DNA from 2 places in the Pseudomonas sp. LF020 genome. Region 2 is predicted to be linked to the other one. Evidence: riboswitches for the same ligand, from Rfam matches in the RefSeq annotation. Region 2 holds a riboswitch; the other holds the start of a gene.
The links. A riboswitch is a leader RNA that binds a small molecule or an ion and turns the genes downstream of it on or off. The one in region 2 is predicted to bind cobalamin.
Positions count from the first base shown of each region.

Region 1: linked by a shared signal. The riboswitch ahead of cobO (cob(I)yrinic acid a,c-diamide adenosyltransferase) and the one ahead of ACU680_RS04975 (CbtB domain-containing protein) in region 2 are both predicted to bind cobalamin.

Region 1 covers NZ_JBRFIX010000017.1:13,112-17,523, reverse strand. The annotation lists gene ACU680_RS26285 (C40 family peptidase) at 1-112, shown strand, start outside; gene ACU680_RS26280 (PQQ-dependent sugar dehydrogenase) at 246-1,559, opposite strand; partial or broken gene ACU680_RS26275 (hypothetical protein) at 1,628-2,211, opposite strand; cobalamin riboswitch at 2,375-2,605, shown strand; gene cobO (cob(I)yrinic acid a,c-diamide adenosyltransferase) at 2,687-3,298, shown strand; gene ACU680_RS26265 (cobyrinic acid a,c-diamide synthase CobB) at 3,295-4,412, shown strand, end outside.
Region 2 covers NZ_JBRFIX010000002.1:188,324-192,735, reverse strand. The annotation lists gene cobW (cobalamin biosynthesis protein CobW) at 1-110, opposite strand, end outside; cobalamin riboswitch at 209-421, opposite strand; cobalamin riboswitch at 1,410-1,631, shown strand; gene ACU680_RS04975 (CbtB domain-containing protein) at 1,754-1,951, shown strand; gene ACU680_RS04970 (CbtA family protein) at 1,963-2,664, shown strand; gene ACU680_RS04965 (cobalamin biosynthesis protein) at 2,661-3,074, shown strand; gene cobM (precorrin-4 C(11)-methyltransferase) at 3,156-3,902, shown strand; gene nfuA (Fe-S biogenesis protein NfuA) at 4,090-4,412, opposite strand, start outside.

The sequences.
Region 1 (4,412 bases), on a different contig from region 2:
GGCCACCGGCGGCACGGTGAAGCTGGACAGCCTGTCAAAGGCTTACTGGCAGAAGGCGTATCTGAGTGCCAAGCGGGTGCTGCAGCCGGAGCATCTGGCGCGTAACCCGTAATTCAAAGAGCTCACAGTCCAATGTAGGAGTGAGCCTGCTCGCGATAGCGGTTGATCAATCAACACTGATGTTGAATGTGACACCGTCATCGCGAGCAGGCTCACTCCTACAGTTGTTTCAGGTCAGGCAAAAGTTACTTGGCGGACGACACCCGCCACACCTTGTTCCCCACATCATCGGCCACCAGCAAACCACCTTGCTGGTCGATCACCACGCCTACCGGGCGACCCAAGGCGTTTTCGTCCTTGTCGAGGAAACCGGTCAGCACATCCACCGGTGCTCCGTTCGGCTTGCCGGCGGCGAACGGGACGAAAATCACTTTATAGCCACTGTGCGGTTTGCGGTTCCATGAGCCGTGCTGGCCGATGAACGCGCCTTCCTTGAACTGCGCCGGCAGGCTGTTGCCTTCGGCGAAGGTCAAGCCCAATGAAGCGGTATGCGGGCCGACGGCGTAGTCCGGGGCGATAGCCTTGGCCACCAGATCCAGATTCTGCGGCTTCACCCGCACATCCACGTGCTGTCCGTAATAGCTGAATGGCCAGCCGTAGAAGCCGCCGTCCTTGACCGAGGTGATGTAATCCGGCACCAGGTCGCTGCCGATCTCGTCACGCTCGTTGACCGCTGTCCACAACGCGCCACTGGTGGGCTCCCACGCCAGGCCGTTGGGGTTGCGGATGCCCGAGGCGAAGATCCGGTGATTGCCGGTGGCGCGATCGACTTCCCAGATCGCCGCGCGACCTTCTTCTTTATCCAGACCATTCTCGCCAACGTTGCTGTTCGAGCCGACGGTGACGTACAGCTTGCTGCCGTCCTTGCTGGCGATGACGTTTTTCGTCCAGTGATGGTTCAGCGTGCCGCCCGGCAGGTCGGTGACTTTGATCGGCTGGGTCTTGATCTCGGTCGCACCGGGTTCGTAGTGGAAGCGCAGCAGGCGATCGGTGTCGGCGACATACAAATCGTTGCCGACCAGGGTCATGCCGAACGGCGAGTTGAGGTTTTGCAAGAACACGGTGCGGGTCTCGGCCACGCCGTCGTGGTCGGCATCGCGCAACAGGGTGATGCGATTCGGGCTCGGCACGCCAGCGCCGGCCTTGCCCATGACTTTCTTCATCACCCAGCCACGAATGCCGCTGCTGTCGTCAGGCTTGGGTGGCGCGTTGGTTTCCGCCACCAGCACATCACCGTTGGGCAGCACGTAGAGCCAGCGCGGGTGATCGAGGCCTTCGGCGAATGCGGCCACTTGCGTGCCGGCCGCGGCGGTCGGTTTACCACCCGCAGGCCAGCCGATCGCCGGGGCGATGTTCACCGTCGGGATCAGGGTCTTGTTCGGTTCGGGCAGTTTCGGTGACGGGCCGGTGCCGTCGGAGACTTGCAGGCTGGAGGATTCACCACAGGCGGTGAGCCCTCCGGCGAGGGCGATGACGAGAGCGAGCTGGGACTTGCGCATTACTGATCTTCCCTATGAATGCATTGACCTAATCATAGAGAAGCACAGGCATGCGATGGTTCAACCGCTCAACCGCGGGCCTCTTTGAACAGCACGGCGATCCCCGGATGATAATTGCCCGCTTCGCTGCGCAATTTGCGGTAGGCGTAGGGGAAATACCAGGCCACTGCGCAGCAGTGTTCCTTTTGCAGGTCGTCGACCATGTCCTGCAGTTCTTCGGGGCTGGCGCTGTGCTGGACCTTTTGCGGGGCGACGAACAGGCAGCCGAGTTTGAGGTCGCTGGCAAAACTGATGCGTTTGGCCTCGCTGGTGATGTCCAGCAGGGCCTGGGTCAGATTGAGGTTGTTGACCCGCGGCCAGCGCTGGGTCGCCTGAAGGTAAGCGCGGTCCTCAGGCCCGGCAATGAACAGATCGGCGCGGGCATTGCGCTCGCCATCCTCGTTCTGCTTTCGGGTCGAGGTATTACAAAGGGTCACCAGCTCGGCCATCCATGCCGCCGCAGAGAGCAAGCCGAGATTGGCTTTCTCGTCATGCCAGTAAGGTGTGTCGTTGTCGCCGCGAATGGCGTTGTAGCGGTCGATACAGTCAAACCAGCGTTCGAGCATCGGCGCAGGAATTCCAGGCGCGGGTTGCTGATGATCATGCCTTGCATCGTCATCATCCTTATTGTTGTGATGGGCTTTTTCGAGAAAAGCATGGCTCTTTGATATCATTTGTATCAGTGTGGCACAAGAATGGCGCCAGATAATTGATCGACGGCAGTTATTCGCCCGACGGCCCCCTCTTTAATTGACGCTCCACCCCCAACCCTCTAACCTTCGCGGCTTGTTTCAGGTGCTCTGTGACGCGTGTCGACAGAGTGAAACAGGGAAGCCGGTGAGGGTTGTCTTCAGGTGAAGAACGATCACGATCCCGGCGCTGCCCCCGCAACGGTAAATGAGTGAAAACTGCGCCTTGAGCCACTGTGTCGACCGACGCGGGAAGGCGCGCAGTCAGGCGATTCGCCGCTCATGAGCCCGGAGACCGGCCTGATCCATTCAGCGGCATCACGGTGGGCGATGCCAGGCTTTTTGCCGTCTATTCTTGTGCCTGCCCGCCGTTATCCAGCCTCAACGGAGAGCTCCCCCATGACCGATTCCCCCGAGCGCGACGAACGCCATCTGGCGCGTATGCAGCGCAAAAAAGCCCTGATCGACGAGCGCATCGCCAATTCGCCTGACGAGTGCGGCCTGGTGCTGGTGCTGACCGGCAATGGCAAAGGCAAAAGCAGCTCGGCGTTCGGCATGCTCGCCCGCGCCATGGGCCACGGCATGCAGTGCGGCGTGGTGCAGTTCATCAAGGGCCGCAACAGCACTGGCGAAGAACTGTTCTTCCGCCGCTTCCCCGAGCAAGTGCGTTTTCACGTGATGGGCGAGGGTTTCACCTGGGAAACCCAGGATCGCCAACGTGATATCGCCGCCGCCGAAGCCGCGTGGGAAGTGTCCCGCGAGCTGCTGCGTGATCCGTCGATCGGCCTGGTGGTGCTGGACGAATTGAACATCGCCCTCAAGCACGGTTACCTCGATCTGGATCGAGTGCTCAGCGACCTGCAGGCGCGTCCGCCGATGCAACACGTAATCGTCACCGGTCGCGCGGCCAAGCCGGAAATGATCGAGATGGGCGATACCGTCACCGAAATGGGCATGCTCAAACACGCCTTCCAGGCTGGCATCAAAGCGCAGAAAGGCGTCGAACTTTGAATCAACCACGTCACTGCCCGGCGGTACTGATCGCCGCGCCGGCTTCCGGTCAGGGCAAGACCACCGTCACCGCCGCGCTCGCTCGCTTGCATCGCAATCAGGGGCGCAGGGTGTGCGTGTTCAAGTGCGGCCCGGACTTCCTCGACCCGATGATTCTCGAGCGCGCCAGCGGTGCGCCGGTGTATCAACTGGACATGTGGATGGTCGGCGAGCAGGAAAGCCGCCGTCTGTTATGGGAAGCCGCCGCCGAAGCCGATTTGATCCTGATCGAAGGCGTGATGGGCCTGTTCGACGGCACGCCGTCCAGCGCTGATCTGGCGCGGCATTTCGGTGTGCCGGTGCTCGGCGTGATCGACGGCACCGCCATGGCCCAGACCTTTGGCGCCCTGGCTTTGGGGCTGGCGCGTTATCAGCCGAACCTGCCGTTTGCCGGCGTGCTGGCCAACCGCGTCGGCACCTTGCGTCATGCGCAATTGCTCGAAGGCAGCCTCACCGAAGGCTTGCGCTGGTACGGCGCGCTGTCCCGGGAAACCGGGATTGAGTTGCCAAGCAGGCACCTCGGCCTGGTTCAGGCCAGCGAACTGAATGACCTCGACCTGCGTCTCGACGCCGCCGCCGAAGCCTTGGCCAGCAGTTGCGAGGTAGCGCTGCCACCGGCCGTGGCATTCGCCGCGCCTGAAGTGATCCCTGCCGAGCCGTTGCTCGACGGCGTGCGCATCGCCGTCGCTCGCGACGAAGCCTTTGCCTTCACCTACGGCGCCAGCCTCGACCTGCTGCGGGCGATGGGCGCCGAGTTGAGTTTCTTCTCGCCGATCCGCGACACCCGATTGCCCGAGGCCGACAGCCTGTATCTGCCCGGTGGTTATCCGGAATTGCACCACGTCGCGTTATCGCAAAACACCGCAATGCTCGATGCGATTCGTGCGCACCACACCGCCGGCAAACCATTGCTCGCCGAGTGCGGCGGCATGCTCTATCTGCTCGACGCGTTGACCGATGTCGACGGCACCCGCGCCGAGCTGGTCGGCCTGCTGCGCGGTGAGGCGGTGATGCAAAAACGTCTGGCGGCACTGGCACTGCAAGCGGTGGATCTGCCGGAAGGTTCGTTGCGCGG
Region 2 (4,412 bases):
GCGATGCGGCGGCCCTGAGCGTTGTCGAGCATATGACGCAGCAAGGTGGTTTTGCCCGAGCCGAGAAAACCGGTGACGATGGTGACGGGGAGTTTGGCCAGTGTTTTCATCGGATGCCCTTTGGCAAGGTGGCGGGCATACGGGACGAGATCCGCTGCGAGCGTGCGCGCGGAAGAATTCGCCACCGGATCACCCCGCCCGGTTGTAGTGAGAAATCTGTGACGAGGCAGGTCTCCTGGCTGACGGTGTTCAGGCGCGGGGCCCGGCATTCGCTGCGCCTTCCCGCGGGCTCTGTGGATTGAGCTGGCAGTGGCGTGGCAACGAACTTCACCGTTCACAGTTGCGGGGGCAGCCGCGGCTTTGACCGCGTTCCCTTCTTAGCTTCGGCGTGGGCCGAAGAACCTCGAAGGTGCAAGGCTACGCATCGGGTGGTGACCGGTCAATGGTTGGATTGGGGGCATATCCGTTGCTGCGGTAACGGCCTCCCTAGAGTTCCGCCCTTACGGCGGGTCACTTTTGCCAGTCACCGGGTTACGGGGTTTGGTTGTTTTGGATTGGGGGCATATCCGTTGCTGCGGGGGTTGCTGATTACGGTTCCGCCCTTACGGCGGGTCACTTTTTCCAAACGCCGAAAAAGTAACCAAAAAGGCTTCCCCCGGCGTACGGCACTTCGCTGAGGCTCAGTGTTCCCTCGCTACGGTGTCCATCCGGGGGCATCGCCTCCGGTTTGCTTCGCTGCACCTCCTCTCGATGTATGCGGCTTCGCCGCATGGCGCTGCGCGCCTTCCCCCCTGATGGACACCTACGCTCGGCCTGCCGAAGGGGCTGAAGATCAAAAGCCACATCAAGAGCCAAAGCCAAAGCCAAAGCCAAAGCCAAAGCCAAAGCCAAAGCCAAAGCCAAAGCCAAAGCAAATCAAAAGATCGCAGCCTTCGGCAGCTCCTACAGGGGATTGGGTGTATTCAGATAGAGATTGGTCGGCTGTCAGGCCGCCATCGCCAGCAGGCTGGCTCCTACAGTTTAGAAAACGCACAACCCATGCGGCAAAGCCGCCCCACTCAACACGATGAGCGTTAGCTCGAGTAAAGCTTTTGATCTCAAGGCCCGTCGGCAGGCTGAGTGGAGGGGTTTATCCGGGGGTGGGAGCGCAGCGACCGTTTGGCGCAGCCAAACACAGCGAGAGGAGGTGCAGCGAAGCAAACCGTAGGCGCTGCCCCCCGGATGAATCCCGCAGCGAAGGAACCCGAGCCTAGGCGAGGGCCGAACGTCAGGGCACAGACCTTTTGGTTACTTTTGGGGCGTTTGCCAAAAGTGACCCGCCGTAAGGGCGGAACCATAGGAAGCCGTTACCGCAGCAACGGATATACCCCCATACCCATTCAATTGACTCAAATCCCCACCCATGCTCTCCTACACAACTTGTTACGGGTGCCCTTCACAGGGTGAAACGGGAAACCGGTGAATCATGTGCTTTACTCAAAGCCATGTCAGTCCGGTGCTGCCCCCGCAACGGTAAGCGAGCGAAGCGTCAGATCCACTGTGCCAATGCGGCATGGGAAGGTGATGCTTGCAGGTCGGCCAGACGCCAACCCCTCGTGAGCCCGGAGACCGGCCCGCAACACACAGCACGCATGCTGCGTCGCTGAACATAACAAACCCGCGGTGGGCGGGCGCTGTTCGAACCTCTGCGTGCCTGACCCGCAGGGGTTTTCATGCGCTCTATTCACCCGCTGACACTCCAGAGGGAAGCGCCATGTCGATCATCAGCAGCACCGGCAGCAACACCGACAAAATCTCCAGCACCGCCACCTTGAGCCAACGCCTGACCGCCGCGATTGTCGCGTCGATCCTCGGCGCCAGCCTGGTTTACTTCGCCGGTTTCTCGCACATCGAAGCGGTGCACAACGCCGCCCACGATACCCGCCACAGCGCCGCGTTCCCGTGCCACTGAGACCTGCCGCCATGATCAAGCGTATTGCGCAAACCGCAGGTTTCACCGGGCTGCTGGCCGCCCTGTTGCTGACCTTGCTGCAAAGTTTCTGGGTCTCGCCACTGATTCTGCAGGCCGAAACCTTCGAGAAATCCGAACCGGTGGCCGTTCACCAACATGCCGACGGCGCCATGGCCGGGCACACTCACGACGCCGAAGCCTGGGAACCGGAAGACGGCTGGCAACGCGTGGTCTCGACCACCGGTGGCAATCTGGTGGTGGCGGTCGGTTTCGCCCTGATGCTCGCCGGCCTGTACACCCTGCGGGCACCGACCAAAACCTCACAAGGTCTGCTCTGGGGTCTGGCCGGTTACGCAACTTTCGTGCTCGCGCCGACCTTGGGCCTGCCGCCTGAACTGCCGGGCACAGCCGCAGCCGATCTGGCGTCGCGGCAGATGTGGTGGATCGGCACCGCCGCATCCACCGCTGTTGGTCTGGCCCTGATCGTGTTCAGCCGTCATTGGTTGATGAAGCTGCTGGGCGTGGCGATTCTGGCTATGCCGCACGTGATCGGCGCACCACAACCGGAAGTGCATTCGATGCTCGCTCCGGAAGCGCTGGAAGCCCAGTTCAAAATCGCTTCGCAGTTGACCAACGTGGCGTTCTGGCTGGCCCTGGGCCTGATCAGCGCCTGGTTGTTCCGCCGCAAAAGCGATGGTCAATACCACGCATGACCGATGACCGCGCAGCGCCGACCTTCGTGGTCGGCCTGGGCTGCCAGCGCGGCTGCCCGGCCAGCACGCTGCGCGCGTTACTCGATCAGGCATTGCAGGCGCATCGCATCGAGCTGGAAGCGGTCAAGGCCCTGGCCAGCATCGATTTGAAGCGCGATGAACCGGGCTTGCAGGAACTGGCCGCACAACTTGCGTTACCACTGTTGTATTTCAGCAGCGACGAACTGGCCAGTTACCAGCAGCGACTCAGCCACCATTCGCAGATCGCCTATGAGCGCACCGGCTGCTACGGCGTGGCGGAAAGTGCCGCCCTGGCCCTTGCCGAGCAGTTGATTCAGGCACCGGCAAAATTGCTGATTTCCCGGCAAAAATACGCTCAGGCGACCCTGGCATTGGCCGGCGCTGCGTAAAATCCGGATAATCCCCCTGTTTGATCATGAGCAATCTTCATCTGAAGCGTTGCCCTGCCCCGTTTTTCACAGGATTTCTGCATGACTGTCTACTTCATCGGCGCCGGCCCCGGCGACCCGGAATTGATCACCGTCAAAGGCCAGCGGCTGATCCGCAGCTGCCCGGTAATCATCTACGCAGGCTCGCTGGTACCGGCTGCGGTGCTGGAGGGGCATCAGGCCGAAACCGTGGTCAACAGCGCCGAATTGCATCTGGAACAGATCATCGAACTGATCAAAACCGCGCATGCCAACGGCCAGGATGTGGCGCGGGTGCATTCCGGCGATCCGAGTCTGTATGGCGCGATTGGCGAGCAGATTCGTTATCTGCGTGAGCTGAACATTCCGTTCGAAATCATCCCCGGCGTCACCGCGACCGCAGCGTGTGCGGCGTTGCTCGGCGCCGAGCTGACACTGCCGGACGTTTCGCAGAGCGTGATTCTGACCCGCTACGCCGATAAAACTGCCATGCCGGCGGGTGAGGAGTTGAGCAGTCTGGCGCAGCATGGCGCGACCATGGCGATTCATCTGGGGGTCAATCATCTGCAGAAGATCATCGCCGAATTGCTGCCGCATTACGGCGCCGATTGCCCGATTGCGGTGATCCACCGGGCGACATGGCCGGATCAGGATTGGGTGGTGGGGACACTGGAGGATATTGCCGCGAAGGTGGAGGCCAAGGGGTTTCGGCGCACGGCGTTGATTCTGGTGGGACGGGTGCTGGGCAGTGAGGTGTTTAGCGAGTCATCGTTGTATCGCGCGGGGCATGCGCACCTTTACAGACCCTGAGTCAGATGACTTTTGTGGCTGGGTTCAAAACCTGTGGTGAGGGGATTTATCCCCGATGGGGTGCGAAGCAGCCCAAAAAAATGGAACTGCTGCGCAGTTCATCGGGGATAAATCCCCTCACCACAAAGTACGGGCATAAAAAAACGGCGCTCACGGGGCGCCGTTTTTCGTGTTCGCAGCGAACACCTTAGTAATAGGCGTTTTCTTTCTGCGTGTGGTCAGTCACGTCGCGCACACCTTTGAGCTCTGGAATGCGCTCGAGCAAGGTGCGCTCGATGCCTTCCTTCAGGGTCACGTCGGCCTGGCCGCAGCCCTGGCAGCCGCCGCCGAACTGCAGCACGGCAATGCCGTCCTCAACCACATCGATCAGGCTGACCTGACCGCCGTGGCTGGCCAGCCCCGGGTTGATTTCGGTTTGCAGGTAGTAGTTGATGCGCTCGTTGACCGGGCTGTCGGCGTTGACCATCGGTACTTTGGCGTTTGGCGCCTTGATGGTCAGCTGGCCGCCCA